DNA from 2 places in the Enterococcus sp. 22-H-5-01 genome. Region 1 is predicted to be linked to the other one. Evidence: riboswitches for the same ligand, from Rfam matches in the RefSeq annotation. Region 1 holds a riboswitch; the other holds the start of a gene.
What was found. Region 1 has a riboswitch for thiamine pyrophosphate ahead of ACQKTA_RS11305 (thiamine-binding protein). Riboswitches for the same ligand answer to the same signal wherever they lie in the genome.
Positions count from the first base shown of each region.

Region 2: it holds a riboswitch for thiamine pyrophosphate, as region 1 does, so the genes downstream of both, thiT (energy-coupled thiamine transporter ThiT) here and ACQKTA_RS11305 (thiamine-binding protein) in region 1, are expected to answer to the same signal.

Region 1 covers NZ_CP189994.1:72,260-81,464, forward strand. Annotated here, with positions in the region: gene ACQKTA_RS11275 (peptide MFS transporter) at 235-1,593, opposite strand; gene pepI (proline iminopeptidase) at 1,623-2,504, opposite strand; gene ACQKTA_RS11285 (M24 family metallopeptidase) at 2,518-3,594, opposite strand; gene ACQKTA_RS11290 (threonine/serine exporter family protein) at 4,034-4,501, opposite strand; gene ACQKTA_RS11295 (threonine/serine ThrE exporter family protein) at 4,553-5,314, opposite strand; gene ACQKTA_RS11300 (M24 family metallopeptidase) at 5,387-6,457, opposite strand; gene ACQKTA_RS11305 (thiamine-binding protein) at 6,594-6,890, opposite strand; TPP riboswitch at 7,005-7,107, opposite strand; gene ACQKTA_RS11310 (chloride channel protein) at 7,197-8,708, opposite strand; gene ACQKTA_RS11315 (replication initiator protein A) at 8,765-9,205, opposite strand, start outside.
Region 2 covers NZ_CP189993.1:1,838,667-1,847,871, reverse strand. Annotated here, with positions in the region: gene ACQKTA_RS09400 (YicC/YloC family endoribonuclease) at 1-371, opposite strand, end outside; gene ACQKTA_RS09395 (YdbC family protein) at 410-625, opposite strand; gene ACQKTA_RS09390 (patatin-like phospholipase family protein) at 625-2,241, opposite strand; gene ACQKTA_RS09385 (class A sortase) at 2,331-3,035, opposite strand; gene ACQKTA_RS09380 (hypothetical protein) at 3,303-4,073, shown strand; gene thiT (energy-coupled thiamine transporter ThiT) at 4,107-4,691, opposite strand; TPP riboswitch at 4,741-4,839, opposite strand; gene ACQKTA_RS09370 (hypothetical protein) at 4,904-5,266, opposite strand; gene ACQKTA_RS09365 (low molecular weight protein-tyrosine-phosphatase) at 5,331-5,789, opposite strand; gene ACQKTA_RS09360 (2-hydroxyacid dehydrogenase family protein) at 5,842-6,819, shown strand; gene ACQKTA_RS09355 (TetR/AcrR family transcriptional regulator) at 6,828-7,391, opposite strand; gene ruvB (Holliday junction branch migration DNA helicase RuvB) at 7,403-8,404, opposite strand; gene ruvA (Holliday junction branch migration protein RuvA) at 8,418-9,017, opposite strand; gene ACQKTA_RS09340 (helix-turn-helix domain-containing protein) at 9,127-9,205, opposite strand, start outside.

The sequences.
Region 1 (9,205 bases):
TAAAAAAACCTTGTAAATATTACTCCAATTAATGTTTATTATAATTTAAGGTAATAAAAAAATTGGTTATCTACTAATACATATATTAATTTAAATAGTTATTTAAATGATAATTATTCTCATTTATAGAAACCGCTTTCTATTTAATTTTTCTATAAAACATCCTTATTAAAAACTTCACTTTAATGCAAAAAAATACACTGATCTCGATTGAGATCAGTGTATTTACCTTTTTTACTCAGCTGTTTCCAATTTATCAAGTGATTTACTGCCGAACCATAAAACAATCCCTAATATGATTACAACTGCTGCTAAAATTCCATAACCCATTTGGAATTTAGCTGGATCTGCTGTTTCTAATACCGCATAGATGACTGGATAAATCATTTGCGAGAAGAAAACGGCGATCGTCCAAACACCTAAAAGCAAGCCCATCAATTTTGCTGGTGCTAATTTAGCAATGAACGAATTTCCTAATGGAGAGAAAACCATTTCACCAACGGACATCAATAAACTCACTAATGCTAGCCATAAAATGCCTGTGTGTCCATTTCCGATTCTATCTGCAAGCACCATCACTACATAAGAGATACCTACTAAAATCATTCCTAAAGCGGTCTTTTTAAACATGCTCATGTCCCCTTTAGGACGTGTAGCTAATTTTGTCCATAAACGACCTAAAACTGGTCCCAATACGATACAAGTCAAGGCATTCATTGAATCAAAGTATGAAGTTGGAACTTTGAAGCTGCCGATCATCCAATTTGCTCGTTCAATAAATCCAGCACCATCACCATAGCCAAAATAGAAATATGCCGGCATATACGCTAAATACCAAACTGTCCAAAAAGCAACAGAAAACAAAGTGACCAAAATAATTGCAACGATTCGTTTTTTATCACCTGAAGTTAATTTTGTATCTGCTGCATCATTCGCTTTTTTACCAGCTGATTCAAATTGACGTTGATCCACTTTAAATGGTTTTTTTCCTGCTTCACCTAAAGAACGGCTATTAAAGATAAACCAAAGCGCATCAATTAGTAGCAGAATTCCACAAATCAAAAATACAAAGTTGAAACCAAAAGCCGGAATCAATAATACTAGAAAAGTCGTCCCAATAAATGAACCAACATTCACAAATGAATATTGAATCGAGAAGGCTTCATTTAATTCTTTCTCGTCACTAAACAGTAAAGCATTCACACCCGAAAGGTTCCCCTTAAATAATCCTGTACCAAGTGCAACTAAAATAATCATCAGCCAAACCATTCCCATTGAGCTGGCTTGCCAAGCTAACATATAGCCCAGACCCATCATGATCATTCCGGCTGACACACACAGGCGCGGACTTAACCAATAATCCGCGATATAGCCGCCAAAAGTCGGTGTAATATAAGTGGCTGCTACAAACCAAGCTGAAATTTGTACACCTTGTGCACTAGTCATTCCTAATCCACCTGAAGCAGCTGTTGTAGCGATCCAGATCGCTAACATATATTTTGCAGTATAAAAGGCACATCGCTCAAATGTAAATCCGAGTGCACAGACATAAAAACCAAACGGCTTTTTTGTTTTTACCGAAGTTGTCTCCACTATCTTCTTCCCTCTTTCATTAAAAAATTTTAGTCGTTGGCTGACAGCCAATTTTCCAGTAACAGCATGTATTTTTCACGCTCTTCCACAAATGGCATATGTCTGCTATTGGCAAACAATTCCCATTTCGCCCCTGGAATCGCATCATACATTGTTTTAGCTACTAAAGGTGTAGATAAATCATTTGTACCACTTGTAACAAGTGTTGGCACAGTGATTCCACTCAGCTTTTCCGTATAATCATACCCTTGCAGTGTGCCCTCTGGAGAATATTCATTAGGACCCCAAGCAGTAAGATAACTTTCTGTTCCGGCTACTTTTTTACGCCACAAAGGCTCTGGATCATTTTTGGTAAATACTGGGGCAGCATGACGAACCATATAACGATCGTTAGCGGCCAAATAAGCTGGATCACTATAATTATTCGTTTGTTCTGCTTTAGCGATCGCCGCTTGATCCTCTTCAGACATAAATTTGATCATTCGATGTTGCTCTTGTGCCCAAAGTTTAGCAGAAGAAAGAGTACTTGAAAGCACCATACTTTTTATTCCTTTGGGGGCATAATCACAAACATAAATAATTTCCAACATACCGCCCCATGATTGTCCGAGCAAATGAACTTCATCAAGTCCAAGATGCTCCCGCAAAGCGATCAATTCATTGACCCATGTCTCAGCTGTCCAAAGTTCCGGCTGTGATGGTACCGCCGATTTTCCACAACCTAATTGATCGTACATGATGAGTTGGCGTCCATCGCCTGCCAACTCATCAAGAACTTCAAAATAATTGTGGGTAGAACCTGGACCACCATGCATGAGAATCAAGGGTTTTTTATTACCCGTTTGTTCTCCAACGATTCGATAATAAGTTTTATGACCTAAATAAGGCATATATCCTTCTTCGATTTTCATACTTTTTGCCCTCCTAACCGACAACTTCTAAATCTTTAGGATAGTGGTTCAAGTTCTCATAGCCATCTTCTGTACAGATAATCAAATCTTCGATACGCACACCGACTTCGCCCGGAACGTAGATGCCCGGTTCAATCGAAAAGACCATTCCTGGTTCTGCTACGCTATGATTAGCCGCCGAAACATCCCCTGCTTCATGACAATCGATTCCAATAAAATGACCTAAACGGTGAGTGAAATATTCACCATAACCTTGCTCTGTGATGTAATCCCGAGCAGCTGCATCTAAATCAGAAAATTTTACTCCCGGTTTAACCATTTCAATGGCACGACGATTAGCTTCTAAAACAATCTCGTAGATTTCACGGGCTTTGTCGGATACTTCTTTATAAAAGACCGTCCGTGTCATATCAGAAGCATAGGAATTTTTGATACCTCCAATATCTAAAATGATTGAATCCCCTGGTTTCACTTTAGAGTCATCTGTTTCGTGATGTGGATCTGCAGCATTAGCTCCATAACCAACAATTGGGTCAAAAGAAAAACCACTGTTTCCTAAATCAGCATAGATTTCCGCTAATTTGTCACGCATCTCAAGCTCTGTCAATTCTTCTGGCAATAGATCCTTTAGGCGCCCCACAGCAATATCATTATCTCTCGAAGCTTCACGCATCAAATCAAGTTCGTCAGCATCTTTGACTGCTCGAACAGCATCTGTAACTTCTGAACCATTGCCCAATTGTGCATTCGGTGCAATTTCTAATAATCTCAATAAAAAGTGCGCAGGCCAGTTCTTATCGATCCCGATCTTTTGATCCGTATCTACATACTCTAATACTTTTTTGACTGCATCATCTGTATCATCGATAAATACTTTTTCAACGCCCAAATCTTCTTCAATCGGAAATAACTTGTTTACGATCAACGTATTTTTATTTTCTGGGGTAATTACTAATACAAGTAACCGTTCACCTGGATGGATCCAGCGTCCCGTTAAGTAAAAAATAGTCGTTGGATCTGAAACTAACAATTGGCCATACCCTTGGTCTTTCATTTTTTTGATGACTCTTTCAACGCGTTCTTCTTTCAAAATCTTTCACTCCTTCAATAATGATAGTGGTATATTGCTATTTAAAAACAGCTCACTTTTAAGTTACTGCTTTTAATTTATTTAAACGAATCCAGCTGATCTGTAACAGTTCATACTAAAAGAAATGTTGACTCGCTTTTTTAAAAATAATTTAAAAAATAACTATAAAGCCAAATATTTAGTTTAACCTTTACTGATTTTATGATCATGAAATAAAATGAATCCGTTTTAATCATTCTACTATACTTTTCTGAACAATTAAACAATTCTTAAAATTATTTCTAAGCACTAACAGTACCGTACTTTATCCTCTTATTTTAAATATTGTTTTGCAAAAAAAAGTATACTCATCTTTTTTGTATTAAAAATCCCTCTCTTTTTTTATCATTCAATAACAATAAATATAATAATAAAAAACTAGTATTGTTATATAACAACACTAGTTTTCTTCCACTATTTTGTTTTTTTGCATTTTATGATATGAATAAAAAAATTTAGGCGATAATTCATACCCAATTGTGATCCCTACTGCAATAGCGATCGCAATTTTTAACACTTGAACACCAATTTGCGCTGCTTCGATTGAATTGCCTATAAAAAAACTATACGTAAAATTGTAAATACCCATCCCAGGTACTAAACAAAAAATACCACAAATCAAAAAAATCGTGACCGGAGCTTTTAAGGCAAAGGATGCTTCTCTTGAAAGATAGATCAAGACCAAAGAAGCTATGAATGTTGCCATGACTGGGGCAACTAAAAAGTACATAATCAATAAATAAATAAACCAGCCACAGGCTCCGATCACACCACAATAAATATAATAACGTCGTGGGACCTCAAACAAAATGGCAAAGGAAATCGTTCCTAAAAAACCGGCTATGACTTGCAAGACTAAATTGACCAATCGCTTCTCCTCCTCTTTGATGAATCAATAATACCTTTATCTTTCAACACTTTAGTACAACATATCAAAGACTTGTAATACCAACCCCACACCAACTGAAACACACAGAGCTGTGATCAAAGCATTCACGATTTGTCCCCAACCAGAACTATAGTCGCCATCAAATAAATAGCGGATACCATTGACGATAGCAACTCCTGGTAACAAAGAAATGATCCCACCGGTAACCAAACTAGTCAATTGAAGAACTGGAAAAAAATGAACAAATAGACAAGCAAGAATGCTAACGAATCCACTACAAGCTATTGTCGAAATAATATCAGATAAGTTGAATTTCGGTAATAAGCTCATAGAAAATAGTGCTAACAATACACCTAAAAAAAGAGCTCCGATGGCATCCCAAAAACTACCTCCAAAGATAAAACAAAAGCTAGCACTACCAAAAGCATAAGCGAAAATTTTCAATGGTGTAGAAGCAAATGACTCTTGTTTAATTTGTTGCAACCAAAGATACGCGTCTTCCGGACTCAAACGTTTTTCTGTTAGTCGACGGGATAACGTATTGATTTGTTCGATTCTCCCCAAGTTAATTGGTGATATCGGAATATCCCTTACTCGTGCCTGAACAGTTTTATCTTCTAAGCGTGCGGTCATAAAAATACCATTGATCAACACAAAGCTGTCAAATTCTTTTAACTCTAATGCGGCAGCGATATGACGAATCGTTGTTTCGATTCGTTTGATCTCGGCCCCATTTTTTAATAATGTCTCGCCAATATCATAAACTAAATCAAAGCATTCCTGCTCCTTCATCCGCTTCCCTCCTCTGTAAAAAAACGACGACAGCTTATGCTGTCGTCGTTAATAGTATAGCTTAAGCGCGGCTTACAATTCAATCAAATCATGTGGGATACTGATCATATTTTCATAACCGCTCTCAGTGATCAAAACTTGATCCTCGATTCTCACGCCGCCCCATTCAGGAATATAGATACCTGGTTCGATCGTCATGACCATATTTGTCTCTAAAACATCCTCGTATTGTTCATCGATATAAGGCAACTCGTGAACAAACAAACCAATACTATGTCCGATGTTACGATAAGTATATTGAGGATATTCTGTCCCGGCTAATGGTTTCAATGATGCTTGATAGATATCTTTGACTGCAGCTCCATTTTTCATAACAGCCTCAGCTGCTTCCAAACTCTGCTTTTCTAACTCATAGACTTCTTTTTGTTTTTCTGAAGCTTTTCCTACGACTACTGTGCGAGTCATATCAGACATATACCCCTCATATTGACAACCAAAATCCATCAGAACAAAATCGCCATACTCGATCACCTTTTTTGATGGTATGCCATGTAACAAAGAAGTATTTGTACCAGAGATCAAAATATTTCCATAAGGTTGTGTATCTGCACCTTCTTGTACCATGTATAATGAAAGTTTTGCCGCCAATTCTTTCTCGGTTACCCCAACATGAATATCTGATAGTATGCGGTTAAAAGCACGACAAGATATTTCACAAGCATTACGCATATACTGGATTTCTTGAGGTGATTTGATGGCACGCATCCGATCAATCACACCACCCGCTTGGATAAATTCAGCAGATGATTTAGTTGTAAAATCAGCATACATGTCATACGTTAGATAGTCCGCTTCAAAAGCAACTGTTTTGATTTGTTTTTCGCTTGTTAAACGAGCAATAGTATCACCAACCGTTTTTCCTGGCAAACGCCAATTGATAATTTTATAGTCAGGTACTTCACGTGCCGCTTGCTCGGTATAACGTGGGTCTGTCAAAAAATATTTCTCGTTCGGAGTGATCAGGATAAACGAATCATCTCCTGTCCAGCCACTAGTAAAACGAACATTCACTCGCTTCGCAAGAAAAAAAGCATCCATTTTTTCTTTTTCTAAATAAGATTGAATCTTCTCTTCATTCAACATCTTTCCACATTGCCTCCTCTTAAAACACTTTTGTGTCTCTAGACTAGCAGTGGAATTAAATTTGGTCAAACGTTTTCAAAAAATATTATAGCAATAATCTTTACAACTTTAACTGCTTTTTATCCCTACTTTACTTTCAATGTTGGTGTTTCTTAGTTTTCTTTTCGATTGTTAGAACGTCACCTTCTGGTTGATACACAATTTTGATATACGCTGAAACTTGTGGTGCCCCCGCTTTGATTGCAATCAATTGACAATTTTTGATAATTTCCATTAATCCTTCATAATCACCTTCAATACTCGTTTCAAAAGCACCAACTTGATAGGTATATCCAGTTGATTGAATGTAAGCAATGACTTCATCGACCACCCGAATCAATTCCTCGCTACTTTCCGTTTTTGGTAATACTTGAATGGCTACGCTTGCTTCCATGAGCGTCCTCCTTTTAGATAGTCATTAAATAAAAAATGTGAGCCATTATCTATCCAGATAATCACTCACATTTGAAAAGGATTCAATCAATCATAACTAATTTATTATTCAATTCAATAAATCAGTTTTTATTCCTACGTCAGCATTATCTGAATCAGGTCAATGGGTCGAAGTCAAACTTCCTCTCAGCCAAAAAATAGCTCCCCACATTTGCTATTTAATTATTTCCATATTAGACCTCTACATTTTTTCCGTCAACTATTCTTGAAAAATAAAAAAGTACGAGAAAAATTTTCTCGTACTTTTTTATCGACGACGATGTCTGCTCATTCGAGTAGTTGGTTGCTCTTTAACCGAATCTGTTAATTCAAAATCGGTCACTCGCTTCGTTTCACCTTTAGATTGAATTTTTTTTCGATCTAGCAAATCTGATTTTGCAACAATAACTTGTGGCTGTGCTTCTGTTGTCTCAACTTTTTTACGCTCTGCTGATCTTCTTCGTTCAGCCATTTCTTTAGAATTAGATTCTTTGAGTTCTGTTTTAGTTGAACGTTTCGGTAATTGCGGAAGTTTAAAGGTTTGAATGGTTTGTGCTTCATGGAAAAACGGTACCCGTTGCACAAATAAATTGGCTAAGTAGCCTGCCAACCAAATCCATAAGAAAAGTTCCACTGGAAATACTAATAAAAACAAGCATGCAGTAGCAAAAGGCTGCTTTAAAATCACCGCACAAGTTGCTGCAGTAAAGACTGCTGCTACTACCCCTGGTGAGTAAGGCAATATATTTGCAAATGCTAGAGCAATAGCAATACTTGAAAAAATCATTGGAAAAATTGTTCCGCCTCGCCAATTACAAGCTAAACAGATCATAGTAATCACTACTTTTCCTAAACCGATCAAAAGTAAGATGAAAAAATTCATAGTCTCCGCTTGGCGAGTAAATGATAGTAACGTATGCTCCCCCGAAAAAAGAAAATAAGGAGAAATCACACCAAGAATACCTAATAAGATGCCGGCAAAAATTGCCAACGGTAGTGGATTACGTATCCGCTGATTCAATTGTTCACTCTTTTTTCGTAGAAATAAGAAAAATTTCCCAAAAAGAGCACCTAAAATAATCATTGGAACACATAACAGTACGCCTTGCCAAGTAAAATTAATTGCCATTCGACGAATCGCAAAAACTTGTTCTTGATCTGGAAATAAATTATAGGTTACTAGATAACCGATAAATCCTGTAAAGGTCGCAAAAATATATAATACATATTTCTTCAACTTGCTTTCCGTTACGACTCGCCAATCTTCTTTTTCAGCCGAACGACCAACTCCGAATAAGGGGGTCATAAAAATGACGCCTAACGATGTCCCGATTCCAAATTCTGTTAAATCAGCTCGCTGACTTTCAGAAGTTTTTCGTTTATCCGCTACATAAGTAATTAATCCACCGATCATTGCTACTAATGCTGCTTCCGGGCCTAAGCTAGCTCCAAAAAGTAATACAATAAAACCCCCTAAAAGGTTACGAACGATTTGTCCTTCATGATAATCAATCCGTTTTGTTTCCTGATATTCAGTCAGAGATTCTTGCAGTGTACGAGGATATCCTCCAAAGGCTCGAACAAAAAATCCAATAAGAATTCCACCAATTGGACAGATAATTAATGGATAGAGTCGCGGATTTCCAAGAGCTTGTGGCAATATTTGCCACAGCAACTGATGTCCCAATTCTGAAACACCCATAAATAAGGCTACAATCACTCCAATAGCTAATCCTAACAGACCGCTGTAGCCAAAAAACGCTAGTTTAAACTTATTCATAAAATTAACCTTTCTTCTTGTTAGACTCCGCTACATTATAACAAAGGTTGTGCGTCTTAGGAGGCTTTTTTTACGACTTTTTGTGTTTTATATTGTTTTTGCTTTTCTTTTTGCTTCATGATATTTTGTTGAAGTCTTGAAAGCGTTTGTTCTAATTCTCTCGTCATTTCATAATGATCGACTAGATACTGACGAGTCTTTTCTGTGAAGAAGCCGCGCATAAAGGTAAAAAAGAATGCTTCTGGATTTTTCACATTCTTATATCGATACATTTGTTCTAAGGCTTTAGCAACTGCATCTGAAATTCCGGCACTGAAATAGCTATTGTCTTCAAAAGTCAATACTTCTGATTCAGCAGGCAAACCAGCTTCGATTAATTGTTGATTACTAGAATATTTGGCTTTGAAGATGGTATCGATAAACCACCTCGACTTCTCATAACTATTATCACAAAAAGGCAATAAACGTTGAAAAACTTGCTGAGGTAATAAATGAGT
Region 2 (9,205 bases), on a different replicon from region 1:
TCGACCAAAGTCACGAAATCACTTTGTTCCATCGCTTTGACTAATACTTGTTCCACAGGGAAATCCACAATGCCAAAACGTTCTTTCCCTCCAGTTTGCAATTCAGAAACTAATTGTTCGATCAATTCCCAATGAATTTGAACTTTTTTATTGCCACTTTTTAAAGGAGTCAGATTGACGAAAACATCGACTCGACCACGTTGGGCCTTTTCTTTCGCGATTTTCCGCAAATCTGCTTCATAAGGATTTAATTCTTTCGGCATCCGAATCTGTAAATCGAGAAACCGATTGTTGACACTTTTTAATTCGATCGTTAATTCATAGGCTTCATTTATTTGATTGGCTTGACCATATCCTGTCATACTTTTCATTCAGATTATTTCCTTTCTCGATAATAAGAATCAAGGCTTTACATTTTTGCTAAAGCTTCTTTTAATGCGGCAAACTCTTCATTGCTCAAGGTAACACCTTTACCCATTTTTTCATGTCCCGGTGCCCAATCACGCAAATCGAATTTTGGCGGACGTTCATTCCAGCTGACCAAATTCAATTCTTTACGCCAGCCTTTCGGATTTTCTGATAATACTGCGATCTCTTCTACGATTTCATAATTAAAATCTGCCATTAGATTTCCTCCTGTAAATAATTGATAAATAGTGCCAACAACGTTTGGATCGGCCACCGACGATACGTTCTCGGAAAGTCTCTCGGTTGCTGCGCTAGTTGTACGACATGTCGATACACTGAGAATACATTATTATTTTCAATAAAACCTTCTATTTGTTCCTGTACAGAATAATCGGTTGTAACGATCGGTTCCGGCAATTTAAATTGCTGGATGACGTTTTGAATAAATTCAGCTAAAGTATAGCTCTTCAACGGTGAGACTCGGGTCCAATAGGCAAAAAATTCTAAGAAAAATTGACTCATCAATTCGATAGGAAAAGACTGATGGAAAAATTTTTGTAATTTAAGACTTAATTCTTCTAGTTCAAGGGGTATTTTTTTTTGACTATATCGAATAAAGGCTTTAGTCAATGACTCAAAATCTGCTTGAGCATCAAAGGAATAACGTGTGCCTTGCAGATCACCTAAAGCTTTTTTTGTTTCTAAATAGCCTAGTAATCGGTTTTTTGCCGAGCGGGACTGCTGAAATAAAAATAAATCACCTAGACTCCAAGAGCTGGCCAATTTTAATTCTGCTACATTTTCTGGCAAGTGATATTTTTTATCATAACCAGGGCCATGAACATCTACAATGATCAATTCAGTTAAATTTTGATGGTTCAATGCCACATCGACTGGCAGATTATTACGATAACCACCATCAACATAGTATTCCGTTCCGATTTTAGCCATAGCCATCACTGGGAAAAAAGCGGCTGATGCCATCAACCAATCGATGATTTCTCCGGAAGAACAGTGATTCAAACAAACGACTACCTCTTGGAAAGTAGGTATTTTGGTTGTCACACTATAAAAAGGGATGCCGCTTTTTATTTTTTGTGGCGCTAAATGTTCACTCAATAAGTGTTTAAGCGGTTTTGATGACACACCGCGTTGTTTCAACGACGTTCGCAAAAATGTCCGTAATTGTTGTACCTGAGCTGAAAAATCAATTTCCTCTACCTCATTAAAAGTCACTTCTAATATTTTATCGGTTTCAATTTCTTCCCATAATGATACTGCTTGCTGATAGTCACCTTGAGCAATCAGAGCGCCGTTCAAGCCTCCGACAGAGGTCCCAGTGATCAACTCAAATTGAATCTTTTTTTCCAGTAATGCTTGCCAAACACCGATTTGGTAGGCACCTCTAGCACCTCCGCCCCCTAAAACTAACCCCGTGTGATAAACCATTTTTTTTTGCCACTGGCCTTCAATCCATCGATAACCTTTAGAAACTAGCCAATGAGCCAAAACAGGATTAGCTTCAAAACTTAAAGCAAGCCACTGCTTGAATTGTTGACGTGCGGCTTTTTCTAGTAAATCGATCACTCGCTCCCAACTGCTATCAGAAGAACTCAACAAATTGATGATCTGCCATCCGTCCGCTTTTTCATTTTTAACGAACCACAGCTGATTCGTTCCATCGATAACTCGATACCCTCGACCATTTTTAGCCGCCGCCACATAATGTGTTCGTGCTTGTTGGTGAGAAGAAAAGAACGGGAAAAGTAAGTGCGCCTGTTGAAACTCTTTCCATGTAGTAGATAGTTCTGACACATATGTTTTTTTCAGCATCGCTACTTGCTCCTTGTATAATTGTCTGCTTTTAGTATAGCAGAAATTTAAGACAGTAAAAAACTCCAAGGCAAGCCTTGGAGTAGGAATTAATACGTTCGTTGTTCCATTTGGAAAGCATTTTTCATCGTATCTGTCGCATTGTTGACTGGTGTGACGGCGATCAACTCTCCTTGAACGATGATCCGGGTGATTCCTTCGATCTCCCCACAAGTAATCAAAGTAACTTGCTTCTTGTCTGGATCAACATCGAGATATTTGACCTCGGTAGGCTGAACCCGAACTTTAAGAGTCGTTTTATACGTATAGATATTATTCAGATCGGTTAAATAAATCAAATCATTTTCTTTGATACCATCTAACGGTGTAAATAAAAGACCCGGACGATCCGCTCGATGACTCGCTAAAGCATAATTTCCTTCACCCATTTTTTGATCAGCCGCTAATGTCCCTGCACCATAAAGTAAGGATTCATTCGACAACCCTTTAAAAATCGGCAAATTGATTTCAACCGCCGGAATAGCGATCCCACCAATCACTGGTAATTGTTTATTACTTAATTGCGCTTGTAAGACTGCCTCGGTACTAGCCGGCTGCACAGCATCAAAATCAAACGAAGCCTCTTTTTTCATATTTTTGTCGATCTCCGTGCGATCCAATTTTGCTACCGCATAACGTTCACCATTATGTTGCATCAAAAAGTATTTGATCTGGTTATTGAAAATCAGCGCTAGACCTACTAACAATAATAAAAATAGAAAAATATTGATCAACCAATTGCGTTTCTTCTTCATTATGAGCCCCCCACAGTTTCGCCACTATCATATCATATTCTATATTTAGTAGTGAATCTACTTTCAGTTACTAAAGAAAAATTAAAAAAAAGAAATAATAAGATTAACGAACTGTTATTTATTAAAATGATTATAAATGCTAAAAATGTACCTGAATGTTGCGGTTTTTAAGGGAATTGTAATCTAATTTTAAAATAAAAGATACGAGCTTTTTTTTTATTATTGAGTTAAAATAATTGTGACAAGAATGAGAAAGGGTGAGGATGAGTGCCAGATACAATATTTGCTTATATTGATTCTACAAGTAATGCTGTACTATCAAAAGGCCTATCACCCAACGATTTTGTGAACGGGATCGTCCATCAGCCGAATCATTTGTTATTATTAGATCCTGTGGCTGAAGCAGGCGAATACGATCCGCATACAGGACTGAAAATCATCGATAGTCCAGAACAGATTCACAATTTTTTTAACACAAAAACTTTTAATTATTCTAAGAGCAACAAGTGGATTGATTTTAATGATCCCGCAATGCTGAAGGAACTGACTCCATTAGAAATATCTGAACTTCTTTATTTTGGGCATATGCGAACGCATCTCCATTCACCTTTCTTTTATAAACTACAAAATAATTTTGTTTATTTTAATTTAGGTAATGAGACAATGCGGGTCTACTATCGCTATTTAGATGAATTTTATCGGATACTCGCGCGAAAATTGACACGAATCGTTTTAGAAAAGATCAATGACCGCCGTTCATTTTTCCGAAAGGGCTCTTCAGTAGCCCCCTTAGACGGTGAAATTTTAAAAGAATTATATCCAATTTTACAAGAAGGTGCTCTGTTTTGTTTGACTCAAACGGAACTGAAAAATAGAATGTATCACATCCCGATTTATCTTTCAGATGAAAAAGGATGGCGCCGTAATACTCAAAATTATAAAAAAGAACAGCAAGTGGGAGAAATCACTTACGATACAGCAAAACAACGTTGGTCATTAGATGTGGATCACGATGATCCTGCCTTTTCTTTTCGCTAAAAAAGCAGTTGCTAAAAGAGCAACTGCTTTTTTCTAATGACTATGTTTTTCGATTAAGTTACTTCCTTTGGGCAAATACAATTGCGGCACTTTTTCAACGATCACTACAGCAACGATAGCTGTCACTACAGCAGTTGCTAAACCACTAAGTCCATTCATCACTAATGAAAAGATCCATGGATTCATTCCCCACAAAGCATAACTACCCCAAAAAACTACTCCAGCGATAAAATGCCAGAAAAAACGAGCGCCAGTTCCAGCAAATGTTCCATAGATAATATTCTTTCGAGCTGTTTTGATATCTTGATCGACCAATGCTTGTTGAACTTTTTTGGCATGTAGACCTGCAAAGCCCGCAAATGTAAAGGCAATCGGATATTCAATCAACACTTGGACCACACTTAAAAAATATACATCGCCGGCAGGAAAGTGTAAAATCCCCCAAATAAATGCAGATAGCAACCCGGGTTTTACTCCCCGTCTTAATGCAAACAACACCATGGGGATCATTCCTAAAGAAATAGTGAAGCTGCTGCCGATCGATGTTGGGATCAGTGACAGCATAAATGCTAATGCTGCAACGATCGTTCCTTCGATCATGATTCTTGTTTTACTCATAAAAAAACTCCTCCTTTTTGAACATACAGTCCACAAAGGAGAAGTAACAGTATTACTTCATCACAATTCCTACGCTCGAATAACCGAAACAGGTACTAGGGTTTAGAGTAAACTCAATCTCAGCCCGTGGGCTCCCCTTTGTGAAAGTATTATTCTTTTTTTAGTACATTCCGAGTATACCAAAAGTTTTCATACTCGTAAATGTATTAAATTTATCGTGAAATGCTTTCTTGATCACCACTTGGTGATAAGGTCGTCACCTTTTTGATCCGATCGATCGTCAGCATGACTAATTGGTTATCTTGTGTTCGTATAACGATCGAATCATTATTGACGACTTTTGGCAACCAACCAGAAATAGTCCGAAATTTATCTTCATTTTTTTCATCTTGAACTTGAATAACGACTAAACTATTTTGTAGAGCAGCCATCTTTAGTTTAAGAAAAATATTCTCATTTGCTTGCTCTTGAGCACGTTTGTCACCAGAATCATTCAAAAAATCCGAGATGAAGCGATACGATGAATTTGAAAATAACTTGATTAAATTCTTTCTGGGTTTCTCGTTTTTAGTCATCCAGTTTCCTCCTATCAAGAGCGTAGTTTGATTTTACTTAAATTTCTAAAAAAAGACAAGAATTCTAATCATTTTCAAAAAAATTTAACCAATTTGGTAATCCTTTTTCGATTAAGTCATATGTCTCTTTAAAATCTCCCGTGTACCACGGATCGGGAATACTTTTTCCTTCATATCCAGGAACCCGATCAAGATACAAATAGATTTTTTTCTTCGTTTCTTCTGGAGCTCTTTGGATTAAATCAGAAACATTTTCTTGATCCATCCCGATAATAAAATCAGCTGCATAAAAGTCTTCTGTCGTTACTTGGCGAGCTTGCATGCCTTCCGATGAAATATGGTGTTGTTTCAATATTTTTTTCGTTCCGCGATGTGGCGGATTCCCGATTTCCCATTGGCTCGTAGCAGCTGAATCCACTTTAAAATCAGTTAATTGTTTCTCAGCTAACGCATCACGAAAGATCGCTTCTGCCATTGGTGAACGGCAAATATTTCCCATACAAACAAATAGAATCTTTTTCATGTTCTGCCTCCTGTGCTATAGTCAATTTAACGAAATGAAATGAGGGATATCAATGAGTAAAATTTATCTTTCCGCTCAGCTTCCTGAGTTGGGTACTGCCTTATTAGAGGATAAAAAATTAGATTTTTCCGTCTTTAACGGACAAGGCTTGATTTCAAAAGCCGAGTTGATCAAAGAGATCGTCGATTGCGAAATCTTGATTTGTCCGTTATCGACTCAAGTCGATCAAGAAGTCATCGATGCAGCACCAAATTTAAAATTGATTGCCAACTTTGGTGCTGGCTTCAACAATATCGACGCGGCTTATGCAAAAGAAAAACAAATCTACGTCACTAACACACCGATTGTCTCCACTCATGCGACTGCCGAATTAACCGCAGGACTGATCATTGCTTTATCTCGTCGCATCGTTGAAGGAGATCGGCTGATGCACGGTGATGGCTTTGATGGCTGGGCACCCTTATTCTTTTTAGGTCATGAATTGAAAGACAAGACTTTGGGAATTATTGGAATGGGCCAGATTGGTCAGACTGTTGCTAAGATGATGCAAGCATTTGGTATGAAGATTATTTATACACAGCGGCATCAATTAGATCAAACAACCGAAGAGCAATTAAATGCCACTTATTGTTCTCAAACAGAGGTGATCCAACAAGCCGATGTTCTGACTTTGCATGCACCGCTGACTGAAAAAACGCGACACTTATTAACTACTAAAACATTTGAGACGATGAAAGATACCGCTTTATTGATCAATGCGGCTCGCGGGCCACTTATCGATGAGATCGATTTGCTTCAAGCATTGAAAGACAAAAAAATCGCTGGCGCTGCTTTGGATGTGTATGAGTTTGAACCAGCTGTCAGCACTGGGCTCCAAGACTTAGACAATGTGATTTTAACACCGCATATCGGTAATGCTAGCGTAGAAGCGCGAAATCAAATGGCGGCGATCGTTGCTAAAAATGCGATTGCTTTCAGTGAACAAAAACCAATCAGTTATATCGTTAATGGGCTAACACAAGAGTTTTAACTCTCGTGTTAGTCTTTTTCATATAAGCGATAAGCAAAAAATTCGATATCTTTAGCAAAACGAAACAATTGAGCTGCAATCGTGATCGGCGGTTGCTCGGCATCTGCCAACAACCAATCGATCAAAATACCACCGCAACCATAAGCTAAGAAGCGCGCATAGAATTCTTTATCGATTGAAGACAATGCTCCTTCTTGATCGACATCATCAAACAAGCGAACAAATAATTGCTTTGCTAATTCGATAAATTCTTTAGTCAATACTTCAGGTTCTGCGGTTACAGTATTCAGATAAAACTGATGGTATTCTTGCATTTCTTTTAACATCAATAAGACAGACTCTTCCCAATTCACTAATTTCAATTCGTCTGAAGTTAAATAATCCAGCCCTTTTTGATAATACGCATAGTGGAGCAGATCATTTTTGTCTTTGAAGTGGTAATAAAATGTTTGGCGGTTCAAGCGGACCTTCTGACTGATATCTTGAACAGTGATCTTATCATAATTTTTTTCTTGGCATAGCTCGACTAATGCTTGAACCAAAGTATTTTTGGTCGTCTTTCCTTCCGCCATTGTTTCACCCTCTATGATTGATATGGATAATTAAAATGTTCATAGGCTAACGGTGTTGCCACTCGCCCTCGCGGTGTCCGTTTGATAAACCCTTTTTGGATCAGATACGGCTCATACATATCTTCGACCGTCTCGCGTTCCTCTCCGATATTGACCGCCAATGTACTCAAACCGATCGGTCCACCATGATACAGTTCGATCATTGTTTTTAATAATTTTTGATCGACATAATCTAAACCCGCTTCATCGACTTGTAATAATCCTAAGGCTTGGTCAGCGATTACTCGATCGATCACTCCATCTGATTGGACTTGTGCAAAGTCACGAATCCGTTTCAACAAACGATTGGCGATTCGCGGTGTACCACGTGAACGACGGGCAACTTCAATCGCACCTTCCTCGACAATTTCTGTTTGAAAAATATCTGCCGAACGTAAAACGATTTCTCGTAAATCGTCTTCTTCATAATATTCCATATGCGAAATAATTCCAAAACGATCACGCAAAGGTGCTGATAGCATTCCTGCTCGAGTCGTTGCCCCTACTAAAGTAAACGGCGGTAATGGAAAGTGAACTGGATGTGCTGTCGGACCTTGTCCCACCATAATATCGACATAATAATCTTCCATCGCTGAATACAAGGTCTCTTCGGCAACTCGTGGCAAGCGATGAATCTCATCGATAAATAAAACATCGCCAGGTTCCAATTCATTTAAAATGGCGACTAAATCACCCGGACGTTCGATTGCTGGACCGCTAGTTGAACGGATTTGGACATCCATTTCATTCGCAATCACCATTGCCATCGTTGTTTTACCAAGACCCGGCGGCCCATAAAGCAGCACATGATCTAACGCTTCTTCCCGATTTTTAGCAGCTTCGATATAAATCGACAGTTCTTGTTTTACTTTGTCTTGTCCAATATATTGTGCCAAATAGCGAGGACGTAATGATTTCTCTAAACTTTTATCGCTGTCATCCGCATCAGGCGAAAGCAAACGTTCTTCATCCATCTATCGAATCCTCCTACTTTTTCATCATTAATTTTAACGCAGCTCGTAAATAATCGTCGGTATTTTCCAACGATTCTTTCGACAAGGTTTTTTCGACTTTTTTGATTTCTTTTGGGCTATAGCCTAATGCTTGCAAGGCTTCCATTGCTTCTGATAACGCTCTGTCATTGCTGTCAGGGCCTTCATAAAACAAGGACATTGGATCGTCCATCAATTCAGTCAACTTGCCTTTTAAGTCTAAGACCATTTGTTGAGCAGTCTTCTTGCCCACGCCCGGGAATTTCGTCAAATAAGTCACGTCTCCCGCTTCGATTGCTTGGATCAAACCTTGATGATCCTCGTTAGCCATAATAGCTAAACCACTTTTAGGTCCGATACCTGAAACTGAAAGCAGACGTAAAAATAATTCTTTTTCTGCAAGTGATTCAAAACCATACAATAAATGGGCATCTTCTCGGACGATCTGCTGCACATAGATCGTGACTGACTGCTCCATTTTACTACTGTAACGATAAGGATTTCCTAACGCGATTTGATAGCCGATCCCATTCACATCCAAAACAACATAACTTGGACTGATATATGTCAAACGACCTGTAATATATTCGTACATAGCTGTTCCTTTCTTACGATAAACTTGTATCATCTTTTTCTAGCTTATGTAAATAAAACCAAGTGCACAAGCACATATGTTCTCATTATTTTAGCACAAAAGCCGGCGGTTAAAAACTCTTACCGCCGAATCCTTGCAATAACTGGATCAACGCTAGATAATCCGACATTCGCAATTCCTGTGCGATC